4 regions of the Parabacteroides sp. 20_3 genome follow, and region 3 is predicted to be linked to each of the others. Evidence: riboswitches for the same ligand, from Rfam matches in the RefSeq annotation. Region 3 holds a riboswitch; each other region holds the start of a gene.

Region 1 (4,237 bases), on a different contig from region 3:
AAACCACATATACATTTCCTTGCTCATCCGCCTGTATCCGTGTGGGATTCAATACTACATCCAACTTCTTTATCTCTGTAAAAGTAGACAGATCAACCACTGATACCGTTTTATCATACCCAACCTCGGTACTGTAATCCATACCTCCGGAGTTTGAGACAAACAATTTATTAGAAGATACCGCCAATTGTTCCGGATTCCGTCCGACCTTTACTTTCGCCTCAACCTCCAAGGATGCGGTATCCAAACGAGCGACATATCCATTATAATAGCTAATATAGACTTTTCCACCCTCTGATACCATATAACGGGGCTGCCCCTCTGTCTTGACTTGCTTAATGGATTTTGCCTTCAGATCTGTCACTTCTATCGTAGACTCTCCATATACCGCGATATACATCTTATCGCCATACACGATCATATCCTGTGCCGTATCTCCCAGCCCCCTGCCATTTTGAGCCAAGAAATAATCGGGGACAACCTCATCCTTTTCTATGTCGTACATATATAAAGAAGAGTTGTTATTTCCCATATTGCCCGAATTCAAGAAATATAAAGCCATGAAAGAACTATCCTTCACAAAATCAATAACTCTTACGGAAGCATAAACAGAAGACTCACCTTCCGCATTTGCGGCTATAACTAATAAATAGCCTATATTTACGACATCCGTAATAGCATATGAATGTGTTCCAACTTCTACCTCCGCAATTTTCATATCTTTAGCGGTTCCATCAGAGGAACCATAAATCACGTACTTTGTTACATTGTCAACAGAAGACGGAGCTGTCCAATTTAAGGTTCCGCTAACTTTTAAAGCTTCCGGATTCTCATCCGTAAAACTGACATTAGTTACAGATACATTTGGTATGTTCAGTGAAGGCTCATTGTCATCATCACAGCTGACAAACGAGAAAGACATCAATGCACACAAGGCAGAGACACAAACTAAATTCTTCTTTTTCATTACTTTACTTTTATAGTTTACTAATAGGATAAACAAATACTTAAACGCCAAGAACGGCCCGGCATGGGATAATACTGAATAACATCATAATTCACGTTCGCAAGATTTAACAATTCACCTTGCAAACGCAAACCGAAATATCGAAAACGAAAATCTCGATTTATAGAAATACTCTGTTCTATATAAGAATCAATCCTGTTCCGATCTATATTTTGCGGCAATGCATAACGATCACCAACCGCAGTCAGTATATAAGAGACATTTACCCATGGATTTTCCAAGGTTACGGAAACCGTGCCAGAATGACGAGGTGTATAAGGAATCTGATCCTTATAATTCTTAGCTTCCGGATCTGTCACATCAACCGCGTATTGAAAAGAATAAGTGGAAGCCAAAAGCAAGCTCATTCGTAAGGGCAATCGGAATTGTGTAGATAAATTTACATCTACCCCTTTAATATCCACTTCGCCCATATTCATCATCTTCCAAACATACATGGTAGGTAAAGCCACGATCTTATCTTTCACCGTATTATAATATCCATCCGCCGAAATACTGAAATGCCGCAGCCAATCCCCACAGGAAGAACTCCATGTTACCCCTACATTATATTGGGAAGTTTCTTCCGGTTTCAAATTTGTATTTCCCATACGGAGGTAATACAAGTCCGTAAATGTAGGAACCCGGAATATATCTTTGTAAGAGGCACGTATCCGCAAAGTACTTTCCGAGAATGGCCGCCAAGACAAACTTACAGCCGGGGATAAACGCCTCTTATCATCCGGTTTTTCCCCTTGCTCCACTTTATCAGTGATATATGTTCCCAATAAACTAGCGGTAGCCGTGAATCGACTGTTCTTATATTGCACCGCTAGTACTGATTGAGAGGCCATTCGCTTTGGATTAGGGCCGTTCACAAAATTATTGTCCAGCATAGAGCGAGTTAAATCCGTAGTCAACGTCGCCGATACATACTTTATAGGAGTATACAGCAAACCTACAGAGCCATAATACTCATTCTGTGTATTCAAATCGACTTGTTCGCCCGCAGCATATTTATCATTTATATCTAAATAACGAGTAAAAGCATAATTATACTTAGCCATGGCCCGTAGCGTAAATTTCTCATTAAGAACATTCTTATACCCCGATTGCACGAAAAAGTTATTATCCCATAATCGTTCAGAAGTGTTCTTGTTATATAAATTAACAGAACCGGGAAGCCCCCGCTCCGAATCAAAATAGTACGCCTTAAAGGAAAGTTCGCCTCCCCTTCCAAAATCGCCGAATAGATTACCTTCCAAATGGAAAGAATGGATATCGCTATTTCTTCGCTTCTCTCTCGTTTCCAATTCCCCATTAATTAATGTATAGGGATATTGTCCATCCGCACGCACGAAATCACCATGTAAGGATGCGCTCCAACGCTTTCCTAATTTTTGATCATAATGCAGCACAGGATTAAAAAGCCCGAAGGAACCTCCCTTAACCTTAAGATAAGTATGAAACGATTTGTCTTTAAACGTGGGCTTTCCGGTTTGTATATTCAAGGCGCCTGCCGAAGCATACACCCTTGCCGTTTGGAAAATGTCATCCGACTGCCCGATTGACAAGGAAACCATCTCCACATTATCCAACGAGAAACGGCTGATATCGACTTGCCCGCTTTGCGCGTCCGTAATCGTCACCCCATCGTAACTGACGGCGGTATGCTTCGCCCCCAAGCTACGTACCGAGACCGTTTTCAATCCTCCGATCCCCCCATAATCCTGTACCGTAACTCCCGAGAAGCGTTTCACGGCCTCGGATAGGTCTTGTACTCCCAAGCGATCGATTCCCGCCCGGTCCATAATTTGCAAAGGCGTACCTTCACGGGTGACCGACGGACGTACCTTCTCCACCACTTCCACCCCGGAAAGCTCGTGATAGGCCGTCGTATCGATCTGTTGACCGTAAGCGACACCCAAAGAGAATAACCATGCGCTAAAAACGCATAGGCATCTTATAAGATATAAATCTCGCATAGCAACATTTAGATTTACCAACGTCTTCACCCGAAACGTCGCATAACAAAATCATGGCAGGTTTTCTGGCTCGTCCACCCTCTGTCGGCTACCTTCCCGCCTATCCGATAGGCAGTGGCAACAAGATTTGCCGGGGCTCCAAGGACTTACAGCTACGGGTACAGCTCCGGACTCGCACCGGATTCCCTTTTACTGATTATTATCGGAATCGATAACATCTACACCTTGATTGGCCGCAAAGATACATGTTTACTTTTTGATTAGCAACAAAAAAGCCCCCCGGCGAATCACTTCGGCGGAAGGCTAGGGAGTTTACACTTTTCTAAACATTACTAACAACAAAATATTTATTCTATGTATAAAAGAATAATATCATTAACTGTGCGGTCAACACACGCAAAAACATGGTCAATGGATAAACCGTCGCATATCCAACCGCCGGCGCATCATTTCCTGCCGCCATATTGGAATAGGCTAACGCAGGAGGATCGGTCGTACTTCCCGCAATCAATCCCATCAACGTAAAATAATTCAGTTTATAAAAATACCTTCCCACACAACCGATAATCAGTAGAGGCAATAACGTTATTATAAAACCATAACCGATCCAAGCTACACCACCCTTATTGACTATCGTATCGACAAAACCTTCACCCGCACTCAATCCCACGCAGGCGAGAAACAACGTGATTCCTAATTCCCTCAATAGTAAATTAGAACTTTGCGTGGTATAAGTAACCAATTTATAACGATAACCGAACCGGCTTATCAATATCGCAACGATCAACGGACCTCCCGCTAATCCTAATTTCACCGGTTGAGGAATACCCGGAAAACTAATAGGAAGACTTCCCACGATAATACCCAAAACTATACCAACAAAAATAGTCACCAAATTAGGTTCATTCAAGCGTTTCATTGAATTACCCAGCGTCTCGGCAACTTTCTCCACCGCCAATTCACTACCGACCACTGTCACCCGGTCGCCTATTTGCAAGACCAGATTAGGAGTAGCTACCAACTCCAGCCCCGCACGATTGATCCGAGTCACGTTAATTCCATGTAAACGGCGTAACTGCAAAGCCCCTAATTGCTTACCGTTGATTTCAGACCGGGTAACCAAAATACGCCGGCTGATAAACTGGCTTTCCGCCGGAATCCATTGCTTACGATCCATCTGTATTTCTTGACCGATAAAAGTCTTTATCGCCTCCACGTCATGCTCTGCGGTAATAACAAAAATCTT
Region 2 (4,237 bases), on a different contig from region 3:
AATCCCGTTTGATAAAATGATTGACGGAGCGATAAAAAGGTATCCTGAATATAGTGATGCCTTCACGTTTTTCAAAGATAATTATCTAGAAGAGATAACAGGAGAGATTGAAGGTATGCGTGTACTTCTAAAAAAGTTAAAGCAATCTGGATTCAAACTATATGGGTTGACGAACTGGAGCGACACAATCTACCGGGTCATGGAGAAATTCGACATATTCCGGTTACTTGACGGTATGGTAATATCATGTGAGGAACACTTCATCAAGCCAGAAAAGGAAATTTATCTTCGCCTTCGTGACAAATATGGCCTTAAACCGTCGGAATGTTTGTTTACGGATGACAGAATGGTGAATGTGTTGGGTGCAAAGGCGATTGGAATGGAAGCTGTATTGTTCACAACACCCAAAGAATATATTTTTGAAATAGAGCGAATTTGCGGTATCAAAATTGAACAATGATGAATACCAGAAATTGCAACAGCCGGAGATGCGTTTAGAGAATAGCGAATATCGCACCATTGATTAACGACAAATAAAACAAAGAAGAATATGGGTATCGGAAAATGGATAGGCGGTGTCTTGGGGTTTATGGCATTCGGACCACTGGGCGCTTTAGCCGGTATTATATTAGGCTCTTTCTTTGAGGAAGAGGCAAACATGACGGGACAGCCCTTCGGTGGCAGAACCAATTACGATGATCAATATACACGAAGAGACCCATACGCCGGGGAGCGTAACAGTTTCCTTTTCTCCATGTTGGTAATGGCCTCCTATATCATCCGTGCCGATGGGAAAATCATGCACAGCGAGATGGAATATGTCCGTCAATTCCTCCGAAGGAACTTCGGCGAGATCGCCGTAGGCCAAGGTGAAGAGATATTGCTAAAGCTTTTCGACCAAGCCAAACGCATGGAGCAAGAGAATAGCATAGGATTCAAGAATACCATCCGGGAATGCGGAACCCAGATCGCATACAACCTAAGTTATGAGGAGCGGCTGCAACTGCTGGCGTTCCTCGCCGAGATCGCTAAGAGCGACGGTAATGTTTGCGCCACCGAGATCAACGCTTTAAAAGAGGTAGCCATAGCGATGGGAATGTCTGAAAAGGAAGTTGAATCCATGTTAAATCTTCAGGAAAACTCCCTAGATAACGCCTATAAAGTATTAGAGATAGAACCCACGGCTACGGACGATGAGGTGCGTGCCGCTTACCGCCGCATGGCTATCAAACATCATCCGGACAAAGTAGCCAACCTTGGTGAAGATATCCGCAAGGCCGCCAATGAGAAACTCCAAAAGATCAATGAGGCTAAGGAGCGTATCTATAAAGCGAGAGGCATGAAGTAAATAAGAAAATGGAAATATTTTCTCAATGTCTGTATTATTTAATTAAAAAGACCTACCTTTGCCCACGATTTTAGTAACCAAGCTATCACATAGTTTGGTGAGAGGGAATCCGGTGTGAATCCGGAGCTGTTCCTGCAGCTGTAATCCTCATTAAGTTGGTTAGAAGTTCAAAAGCCACTGTTCCAGAATTGGAATGGGAAGGTTTCTAACCAGAGGAGAGCCAGAATACCTGCTAAAGTCTTACAATAACATCAAGCTTCCAGGATAGAAGTATGTGTCATACAAAAAACGATTCAATTTATTTTTTGAGACATAACCAGATAGAGGCTTGTTGTTTTATTTCGTGTATAAATAAAACACTATATGAGGCTTTTAGCATTCGCTATTCTGGTGGCATGCGTACAATCCGTATGCGCCCAAAGCATATTGAAAGATCCGAAGGAACTTTCCGTGCTATTGAACGAGGTCGTGGTCACCGGTACGGGTACCGAACACTATCTGAAAGACGCCCCTGTGCAAACAGAGGTAATCACTGGCAAAGCCCTTGACAGTTACCAAGGACGCAGTATGCAAGATATTCTGGAAGGGCTGAACGCTTCCATCACCTTTAATCCGAGCGACATGGGTAGTGGCATCCAGATGAACGGATTAGGCAACGATTACATCTTGATCCTTATCAATGGCAAACGGATCAACGGAGATACCGGCGGACAAAACGACTTGAGTATTATCAACCCCGCCAATATCGAACGTATCGAGATCGTAAAAGGTGCCGCCTCTTCCCTGTATGGCTCGGACGCTATCGCCGGTGTTATCAATATTATCACGAAAAAGAACCGGGATAAAGTGAGCCTATCGAATACGACTCGTGTCGGATCATATGGAGATATATTGGAAAGCGTACAAATCGGCTTTGGGCATAAGAGAATGAATTCCAACACCTCACTTAGTACGACCCATACGGACGGCTGGCAAAATACGACCCAAGAATGGGACCATCACGAGGTAATGGATGGAACCGTGACACGAACCGTAAACCGATCCACGAACTTTACGCTAAGGGAGAACTTAACCTACAAAGTGAACGACCGGCTGAGCCTTTCGGCCGATGGCTCTTTTTACCAGAAATGGAATTATCGTCCGCACGGCGCATTCAAGTATTATACCTATGATCAATTCTACCGGAACTTCGATGTAGCCGGAGGAGCTAAATACGCATTGGGAGGGCAGAACTTCCTTTCGGTAGATCTAACGTATGGTAACTATAGCTATTTCTATAATTACCATCATAAAGATGTCACGAACTTCTTCGATCCGGAGACGGGTTTACGTATTACCCGTTATCCGGGGGAACATATTCTGGAAACCTCTCAACAACGTTTCCTAGGACAAGCCAAAAGCGTATTCCACCTCGGGGAAAACAATATCCTAAGCGCCGGACTCGAATATCAATACGATCATTTGAAATCTCCCCGGCGTATCGAGAACGGGAAAGCCTCCGTATTTACGGCTTCCGCTTATGTACAAGACGAATGGAATCCGACGGATCGGTTGAATGTGACGGTAGGTGGGCGCTTCGTCGTGCACCAAGAGTTCGGGGCTACGTTTACCCCTAAAGTCTCCGCCATGTACAAACTAGGCGACTTCAATATCCGAGCCACATACTCAAATGGATTTAAGGCTCCTACCTTAAAGGAGTTGCACGATGATTATATCACGCAGATCGGCGGCGGCCCGTGGAAACATTATTATGGTAATAAGGATTTAAAACCGCAAAAGTCCAATTATTATTCGGCGAGCGTAGAATATCATGCGTCGAACCTGCAGATCACGGTAACAGGATTCTACAACCGTATCAAGAACATGATCGCCTTGACCGAGATCCCGACAAGCGCCGAAGACCGATTGGATGAGATCGAGGCCAGCATGCAACACAAGAACTTATCCAAAGCCCGCTCTTTCGGGGGAGATATATCGCTCACCTATCAAATCCTATCTTCCTTGGCTATTGGTGGAGGCTATAGCTATACGGATGCCAAAGCGCAATATACGGATGATCCAGCCGACCCGAATTATATGCTCTACACCCCGATCAACGGAACCTCATTCCATAATGCCAATTGGAAACTAGCATGGAACCATGCGTGGAAAAAGTATAAATTGGATGTCACCTTGTTCGGCCGATACCAATCCACCCGCTTTTATATCACGGACGGTGATGGAAAAAGTTATCAGCTATGGCGATTGAATACCCGTCATAACGTATTGAAAAAGAAAAAATGGAACCTAGATATCAATGTCGGTATCGATAATATCTTCGATTATGTGGATCGTACCCCGTTCGGACGCCATCGTGGAACTACGTCTCCCGGACGGACTTGGTACGCCTCCTTTATCGTGAAATTTCAGAATAAACATAAACTATAAACAATCTTAAAAGTTAAATGCGATGAACAAATTTAAGTACCTTTTGCTTGCGGCGAGTCTATTTGCCTCAAGCGCAGTTTTTACCTCCTGTGATGATGGAGACGACGACAATACCGCAAACCCGGCGGAAGAAGTCGTAAAGACAAGTAAGAAACATGACACGGCGATCTTGTTGTGTACATTCGGTAGCACATTCAAGGAGTCTATCAAGACTTACGACGCAACATTGGCCGATTTCCAGAACGCATTTCCCGATGCGGACATCTATTTGTCATTTACCTCCCGTACTTGCGTGAATCGTGTAGAGGCAGAGACCGGTATCGCACGTTACCAACCGGACCTTTGGTTACAAGCTCTAGGAAATGCCGGTTACAAGAAGGTAGCGGTACAGTCCTTACACATCATCCCGGGTGAGGAATACCTAAGCTTGATGAATACGGACGTGAAGAAGAAATTCATGAT
Region 3 (4,237 bases):
TCCGCTAACTCTATCAAGATGTTCTTTAGCTCGAAAGGGCTAATCTCCGACATCTTTTTCTCATATTCTCTCGTGACATGTATTTTCTTCTTGTCCATACATTATATATATTACATGATTAGCACAATAACGACACCCCAGATGATTAATAAAGTATTACCCACCGCATAGGTAACGGTATAGCCTAAGGCTGGAGTCTCACTTCCTACGGCATCTTCCACCGCTCCTAATGCGGCAGTTGTCGTACGTGAACCCGCCGTACAACCTAAAGTAATAGCCGGGTGGAACTTAAAAACGTAACGTCCCATCAGAATACCGATGATAAGCGGGATAGATGTCGCTAAAGCACCGATAATAAATAAACTTATACCGACTTCCTTCAATCCGGTCACGAAACTGGGACCCGCCGTGATACCGACTACGGCGATAAACATATTCAATCCCAAATTATTTAATATCCAGACGGAAGGCTCCGGAATACGCCCGAAGGTCGGATGCTTAGAACGAAGCCATCCAAAGACGAGCCCGGCTATCAAAGCACCTCCACTCGTACTTAGGCTAATCGGGACACCCCCGAAATGAATCGCGAGCGAACCTAAAATTCCCCCTAAGAAAATACCGATACCCACGAAAATCAAATCGGTCTGATTGGTTGGGCGATCGGGATATCCTAAAGCCGTCGCCGCTTTATTTACCTCTGATTTCATGCCTACCAATTCCAGCATATCACCGGAATCTATCACCGTAGCGGCCAAGACCGGGATATTGATACCCGCGCGCCTTACGGACTTGATGCTAACACCATGCATGAACGATTGATTGCGTAAATAGCAGATCTTTTTCCCCACGTATTCCTTATGGATCACTAGTACGGGTAACGTCTCTGCCGGAAAATCAAGCAATTCAATGTCATTGACCTCGTCGCCAATCCAGTTCTCCTCTCCGATCACGAATTCCCGGCGACCGCTTAGAACAACCTCATTTCCGGTATGTAAAACCAAATCCGGTTTAACATCGGTTACTACATTATTAATACGGACACGCTCCACGAACAAATGCCGTCCCAATTGGTCTAAATATACCTCCAACTGCTTTACGCTTTTGCCATCCTTGAACCATTCATTACTAATCTTATAGGCCCGGAAAGTTACCGGACGGGCGGCTGGCATAAAGCCCGGTTGCTCGCTCTCGTCGTTATTTCCCATTTTAGCCTCTAGCTCTTTACACGCTTTTTTCACGTAGTCGAGTCCTCCTAAAAGACGTGGCCCGATATCACTCACTAACCATGCGGATCCTGCCGTACCGAAAATATAAGTTACCGCATAGGCCACGGGCATTACATTTACCATAGCACTTTTATCCGTATCGCTAATATTCATCTGTCCGATCGTATCTTCGGCAACTCCTAATACTGCCGACATCGTCTGGGAGCCCGCCAATAATCCTGCGGCCTCGCCTGCGTTATATCCCATAAGTTTCGCTAACAAAAAAGGAGCGATCAAACAAAATATACACATGACGGCGGCGAAAAGCATTTGAGGAAGACCTTCCTTTTTCAATCCCCGGAAGAACTGTGGCCCAACGCTATATCCTACAGCGAAGAGGAACATCAAGAAAAAGACGGACTTTAACGGTCCGCTTATATCGATTTTTAATTGCCCGATCAATACACCGACCAATAATACGCTGGTAACCGTTCCCAGCGTGAACTTCTTTATCTTAAACTTGCCAATCCAGAAACCGAGAGCTAAGGTTATGAAAATAGCTAGCTCCGGATAATGTTGAAGTAAATTAGTTATCCATTCCATATCTATTTATTTGATGTTAAACAAAAAAGATGCTATTGGAACAGGGATTCTTTGAAAGATGTTGTTACTTTTCGGGATTATTTATATAAATTTGCGACCGCTTAGGTGATAGAGTTTGTCTACCGACAACTCTATAAAAGGGAATCCGGTTAGAATCCGGAACAGTGCCCGCTACTGTGAAGCTCTTGAAAAGGAAAGCGTTCTGCTATGCCACTGTCTTAAGAAAGATGGGAAGGTTGCTTTCCGAGCCAGTCAGGAAACCTGCCAAGCGAAGTAATGATTAATTCCTCCCGGGGTTAGGAGCAATTAAGAGGATAGAAATATCACCTATATCTAAAAGATGTTGGAGACGGAATAATACGTTGTCTCCGTGGGATTGATATGTAATCTAATTATTAATATATTCATATGATGAGGAAACACTTACTATCTTTCTTCCTGCTGGTCATCAGCCTAGTTTGTCGTGCGCACGATGGCGAGAATTTTGTAGCATCCGATTTATTCGCCTCTTTACAACCGGGCGATAAGGCCGCTTTATTGATGGTACATTTTGGAACAACCCATGATGATACCCGTGCCTTGACAATCGACGCGATCAATCAAAAAGCGAAAGAAGCTTTCAAAGATGTTGAGTTGCGTGAGGCATGGACTTCTCGCATTGTAATGCGCCGCTTAAAAGCTCGTGGCATAGAGAAACTAAACCCGATCGAAGCCTTGGAAAAGTTAAAGGCTGATGGTTATACGCACATCTTGATCCAATCCACGAATATAATCGAAGGTATCGAGATGGAATCCTTACGTAAAGACGTTGCCGCCATGAAGTCTTCTTTCAAGGAAATCCGAATCGGCAATCCCCTATTGTATACGCCGGAAGATTATGAGGCAGTAATCGCTGCTATCATAAAAAATGGGGCGAAGGAAGGCGCTACATTATTAGTAGGTCATGGCACTTATACTCCAGCAACGGCCCAATATGCCATGTTGGATTATATGTTGAAGGAGAAGGGGTTCAAGAATTATTCCGTAGGAACTATTGAAGGTTATCCTTCTTTTGATACGATGGAAGCTCAAGTAAAAGCCAATGGTACGAAGAAAGTCGTGTTAATGCCATTTATGTTTGTCGCTGGAGACCATGCGAAAAACGATATCGCCGGTGATTGGAAAGAGGAACTGGAAAAGAAAGGCTACGAGGTAAGCGTATTTATGGAAGGTCTGGGACAGAATCCGGATATTCAGAAGATTTTCATCGAGCACGCCCGTTTTATGGCTAAACATAAGATGATTGATATCGTCGACAAGAAAAAAGCTTATGCGGTAGAAAAGGACTAATATGCTAAATACATGAAAAGAGTTTTGACAATCTTACCGTTGACAGCCTTATGTATCAGTACGATGCAGGCACAACACAAGAATGAGTACACGAATTTCGCCGATACGACATTCAATATTCAAGAAGTCGTAGCGACCGCCGCACGCAAGCCACGTCCACAAATCACGAAGTTGGACGTACCTATGAAATATCTTCCTATTTCAATTAATAGCATTACGGCGAGTAGTTTGGAGTTGCGAGGTATCCGTAATATCCAAGATGCGGTACGCTTTATGCCGGGCGTACGATTCCAAACATCTTATGGCGCATTTCAACAATTGTCGATCCGTGGTTTCGATCATTCTATCATGATGATAGACGGTATCCGCGATGAACGTTCGGCAATAAACAACTCTTATCCCGTACCCGATCTATCCTGTATCGAGTCTATTGAATTATTAAAGGGACCGGCTTCTGTACTTTACGGACATTCAGCCGTAGGTGGAACCTTGAATATCGTTCGTAAATCCCCGTCAGAGAAACAGAGCGTTAATGCTCGATTGGCCTACGGTAGTTACGAGAATAAAGAGGCGACACTTGGCATGGGCGGTAAATTGGTCGGTCCGGTCAATTATTACGCCAATGTCAACTTTTCCGATCAAGAGGGCTGGCGTGATAATGGCAACCGTCGCTTTTCCGGTTATCTGGCATTGCAAGCTAAAATGACGGAACGTGACATATTAGATGTTCGCGGAGGTTTTAACCGCGACTTCTATGGGACGGAGATCGGTCTTCCCGATTTAATGGCAAATGATGTATATAATGTGCAAACAGGACAGTTATATCTCCATAAAAATGAGATGCTACCGGGACTTGACCGTGAGGCTCGCTACAATAACGAGTCCGACTTTATGAAGAATCACGCATGGAACGTATCGACGCAATACACACATACTTTTTGGAACGGCGCGAAACTAACAGATCGCCTTTCTTACAATAACGACGATATCAACTATTTTGGGACGGAAGCCCTCGACTATCTCGAAAGTGATGATCCGATCTATGATCATTATTATATGAAAAACGGCCAGAAAAAATATATCTGTTTGGACAGTGTATA
Region 4 (4,237 bases), on a different contig from region 3:
AACGCGAATATGAACGCCGATACACCCGCCGGCATGATGATGAAATTCTCCAGCGAGACCACCAAGCCGTTTGTCGATGACTATTTATTGAGCGAAGAGGTCAAGGAAGCCGTATCAAACAACTATCTCCATATTCATGATAAAGATTATTATCCGACTAAAAGCTTGACCTGCGTACAACACCCGTTGGATCGCATCCTAAAATACGGGTTCTCCGCCGGTCATGGCGAATCACGTCCGGCTAAACGAATCGAAACCGCTAGTATCCTTGGCTGTATCTCTCTAGAGACCGCCCAAAACGAGATGCATGGCGGACAGGCGATACCGGCGTTCGACTTCTACCTAGCTCCTTACGTACGTAATAGCTTTATCGAGGAAGTAAAGACCTTAGAGGATTTATACGGACAGGATTTCTCCCACTTATATAATAAGCCTATCGACGATTACCAGACACAGACCTTGGATGGATTAAGCGGTGATAGACGCGTCATACAACATGCCATCAACCGCACGGTAAGCCGTGTACACCAATCGATGGAGGCTTTTATCCATAATATGAACACGATCCATTCCCGTGGAGGCAACCAAGTGGTATTCAGCTCCATCAATTATGGAACCGACACCTCGGCGGAAGGTCGTTGTATCATCCGGGAGTTATTAAAAAGCACTTACAGAGGCGTAGGTAACGGCGAGACCGCTATCTTCCCGATCCAGATATGGAAAAAGAAACGAGGCGTAAGCTATCTGCCGGAAGACCGTAACTACGATCTTTACCAATTGGCCTGCAAGGTCACCGCCCGTCGTTTCTTCCCGAACTTCTTGAATCTCGACGCAACCTTCAACCAAAGCGAGGATTGGAAAGCGGACGATCCTCAGCGCTATATCCACGAGGTAGCGACCATGGGATGCCGTACCCGTGTATTCGAGAATCGTTTCGGACCAAAGACTTCTATCGGACGAGGTAATCTCTCTTTCTCGACGATCAATATCGTGCGATTGGCTATCGAGTGCATGCAGGTGGAGAACAAGGAGGAACGTATCGCCCTATTTTTCGCTAAACTGGATCATATGCTGGAACTTACGGCTTGTCAGTTGCATGAGCGTATGGAGTTCCAGAAAACCGCTTACGCGAAGCAATTCCCGTTGTTGATGTCTTCCTTATGGCTAGGCTCGGAAAAATTGAAGCCTAACGATTCGATTGCCTCCGTTATCAACCAAGGCACCTTGGGTATCGGCTTTATCGGACTGGCCGAATGCTTGGTAGCCCTTACCGGGAAGCATCATGGAGAAGATGAGGATTCGCAAGCCTTAGGCGTAAGGATCGTTACGTATATCCGGGATCGCGCCAACCAATTCTCTGAGCAATACCAACACAATTATAGCGTACTGGCAACTCCGGCTGAAGGCTTGTCCGGCAAGTTCACGGGAAAAGATCGTAAGAAGTTCGGATCGCTTCCGGGTATCACGGATCGGGATTATTATACGAACTCTAATCACGTCCCGGTATATTATAAGTGCAGTGCCCGTCATAAAGCCGAAGTGGAAGCTCCTTATCATGATTTGACTCGTGGTGGCCATATCTTCTACGTAGAGATGGATGGCGACGCTACCCATAACCCCGAAGCGATCATGCGTGTCGTGGATATGATGGATAAATACAATATCGGATACGGTTCCGTAAACCATAATCGTAACCGTTGTCTGGATTGTGGCTACGAGAACTCCACCCCGAATCTGGAAGCCTGCCCGAAATGCGGCAGCAAACACTTGGACAAACTTCAACGCATCACCGGTTACTTGGTAGGAACCACCGACCGTTGGAACAACGCCAAGCTATCCGAGCTGAACGACCGCATCACCCACAACTAATTTTCAATTGTCAATTGTCAATTTTCAATTACCATGTTGTCTATCATAGATATCATCGAAGATACCACCGTAGACGGTCCGGGATTCCGGACCGCCATCTATGCGGCGGGTTGCCCGAACAAATGCCCGGGTTGCCACAACCCCGAATCATGGGATATCCATAAAGGGAAGAAAGTAAGAACGGAAGAGATCGTGGAGAAAGTGCTGGCTGACGAGTTCGCCAACGTCACCTTCAGTGGTGGAGATCCCATGTTCCAGCCGGAAGGCTTCACCGAGGTAGCCAAGGCGATCAAGGAAAAAAGCCAAAAGACGATCTGGTGCTACACGGGATATAAATTCGAGGACCTGATAAAGAACCCGGCACAAGCCGCCTTATTATCCTATATCGACGTATTGGTAGATGGCCGCTACAAACAAACCCTTCGGGATGAGAGCCTTTTATTCCGGGGAAGCAGCAACCAACGGTTAATTGACGTACAAGCTTCTTTAAATAAAAAGGAAATCGTAACATACAAGTACAACCCTTTCATTTAAGGAAATTCTCCAATTATAGCCCGGATATTAACAAGATTTCATACCTTTGTCCCGAATTGGTTCCGTTTCACCCAACCGGGGTTACGGATTAAATGGGAATCAGGTGTAATTCCTGAACAGTCCCGTTGCTGTGAAGCTCTATTTCAAACATTCCGGAAACACTTTCGCCACTGGTATATAAGGATATATATCGGGAAGGCTTTCGGGATGGGAGTCAGTCAGAAGACCTGCCAGTTAGGGAGAAGTCGTTCGCGAGGACAGAGCGGCTTGGTACGAATCATTTTCTAAACAGGTTTTAAATAATGGTGTTATCCTTTGCTAGAAAGGGATACCTCGCTTGCGTATTATCGATGCTGGCGATAGGTATGTCCCATGGACAAAGCAAACTCGACTCTATCCAACACTTGGACGAAGTTACGGTCACGGCCCGGAGTTTCAGCTTTAAAGAGGTAATTCCTTCCCAAAAACTATCGGGGAAAGAATTACAAAATTTGAACAGCCACACGGTAGCGGATGCTTTACGCTACTTCTCGGGCGTCCAATTGAAAGACTATGGGGGCGTAGGAGGTATCAAGACCGTAAACATCCGAAGCATGGGAACGAACCATATGGGTGTTTTCTACGACGGTATCGAATTAAGCAACGCGCAAAACGGACAAGTAGACCTCGGAATGTATTCCTTAGACAATATCGAGGAGATTTCTTTATACAATGGCCAGAAGAGCGATATCTTCCAATCCGCGAAAGATTTCGGTGCGGCCGGTACGCTTTATCTGCGTTCTCGTCGTCCTCGTTTCGAAGAAGGAAAAACAACGAATATCCGTGCCACGATGAAAGTCGGTTCCTTCGACGTTATCAATCCCTCGGCCCTGTTCGAATATAAGATATCAGAAAACGTAGCCGCCTCTTTCAGCGCCGAATGGTTAAGCGGAAGCGGTAAATACAAATTTCGTTACCGCCGTATCAACCCTGCCGGAGAGATCGCTTACGATACGACCGCCGTCCGGGAAAACGGGGATATCAACGCCACCCGCCTAGAGGCCGGATTGTATGGCAAGATGAGCGACGGTACTTGGAATCTTAAGTTCTACAACTACAATTCCGAACGAGGTATCCCGGGGGCTATCGTAAACAACGTATGGCGACGCGGCGAACGAGTATGGGATACGAACTCTTTCATGCAAGGCTCCTATATCAAAGAAATCAATAGTAAATTCAAGACACAGGTCAATGCGAAATACGCTTTCTACCGTACGCATTATGTGAACAACGACGACAAGCTGATTCATGTAGATAACCTGTATAAGCAACGGGAGATTTACCTATCTTCCGCTAATGTCTACTCCATCCTCTCGAACTGGGATGTCTCTGCTTCTTACGACTTGCAATGGAACAAGATGAACGCCGATATGTATGGATTCGTTTACCCGGAACGCTTCACCAACCTCCTTTCGGTCGCTACGGCGCTCCGGTTAGGAAAAGTAAAATTACAGGCCAGCGGACTGGCGACTTTTATCAACGACCGTGTAGAAGAAGGCCCCGCACCGGAAGCCCGGCAAATCCTCACACCCGCCGTGTTCGCCTCCTATAAGCCGTTCGAGAAACAAGACTTTAATGTACGCGCTTTCTATAAACGGATCTTCCGCATGCCCACCTTCAACGATTTGTATTACGCCGATATGGGAAACTCCAAATTAAACCCGGAATACGTAACCCAATATGATGCCGGCTTCGCTTACACGAAAACATGGGAGAACCATCTTTTCTATCGCTTCAAGATACAGGCGGATGGTTATTACAACAAGGTGAAAGACAAGATCATCGCTTACCCCAA

What was found. Region 3 has a riboswitch for cobalamin ahead of ACESPU_RS00200 (sirohydrochlorin cobaltochelatase). Riboswitches for the same ligand answer to the same signal wherever they lie in the genome.
Region 1: it holds a riboswitch for cobalamin, as region 3 does, so the genes downstream of both, ACESPU_RS17005 (TonB-dependent siderophore receptor) here and ACESPU_RS00200 (sirohydrochlorin cobaltochelatase) in region 3, are expected to answer to the same signal.
Region 2: it holds a riboswitch for cobalamin, as region 3 does, so the genes downstream of both, ACESPU_RS16965 (TonB-dependent receptor plug domain-containing protein) here and ACESPU_RS00200 (sirohydrochlorin cobaltochelatase) in region 3, are expected to answer to the same signal.
Region 4: it holds a riboswitch for cobalamin, as region 3 does, so the genes downstream of both, ACESPU_RS16935 (TonB-dependent receptor) here and ACESPU_RS00200 (sirohydrochlorin cobaltochelatase) in region 3, are expected to answer to the same signal.

The regions. Positions count from the first base shown of each region.
Region 1 is NZ_CAXSNO010000008.1:258,827-263,063, reverse strand. It holds gene ACESPU_RS17010 (DUF5074 domain-containing protein) at 1-967, opposite strand, end outside; gene ACESPU_RS17005 (TonB-dependent siderophore receptor) at 988-2,991, opposite strand; cobalamin riboswitch at 3,029-3,234, opposite strand; gene ACESPU_RS17000 (putative transporter) at 3,344-4,237, opposite strand, start outside.
Region 2 is NZ_CAXSNO010000008.1:248,049-252,285, reverse strand. It holds gene ACESPU_RS16975 (HAD family phosphatase) at 1-460, shown strand, start outside; gene ACESPU_RS16970 (TerB family tellurite resistance protein) at 551-1,348, shown strand; cobalamin riboswitch at 1,403-1,600, shown strand; gene ACESPU_RS16965 (TonB-dependent receptor plug domain-containing protein) at 1,712-3,775, shown strand; gene ACESPU_RS16960 (sirohydrochlorin cobaltochelatase) at 3,798-4,237, shown strand, end outside.
Region 3 is NZ_CAXSNO010000001.1:48,923-53,159, reverse strand. It holds gene ACESPU_RS00210 (bifunctional aspartate transaminase/aspartate 4-decarboxylase) at 1-98, opposite strand, end outside; gene aspT (aspartate-alanine antiporter) at 111-1,808, opposite strand; cobalamin riboswitch at 1,895-2,092, shown strand; gene ACESPU_RS00200 (sirohydrochlorin cobaltochelatase) at 2,220-3,137, shown strand; gene ACESPU_RS00195 (TonB-dependent siderophore receptor) at 3,150-4,237, shown strand, end outside.
Region 4 is NZ_CAXSNO010000008.1:239,084-243,320, reverse strand. It holds gene ACESPU_RS16945 (anaerobic ribonucleoside triphosphate reductase) at 1-1,869, shown strand, start outside; gene nrdG (anaerobic ribonucleoside-triphosphate reductase activating protein) at 1,903-2,403, shown strand; cobalamin riboswitch at 2,444-2,653, shown strand; gene ACESPU_RS16935 (TonB-dependent receptor) at 2,706-4,237, shown strand, end outside.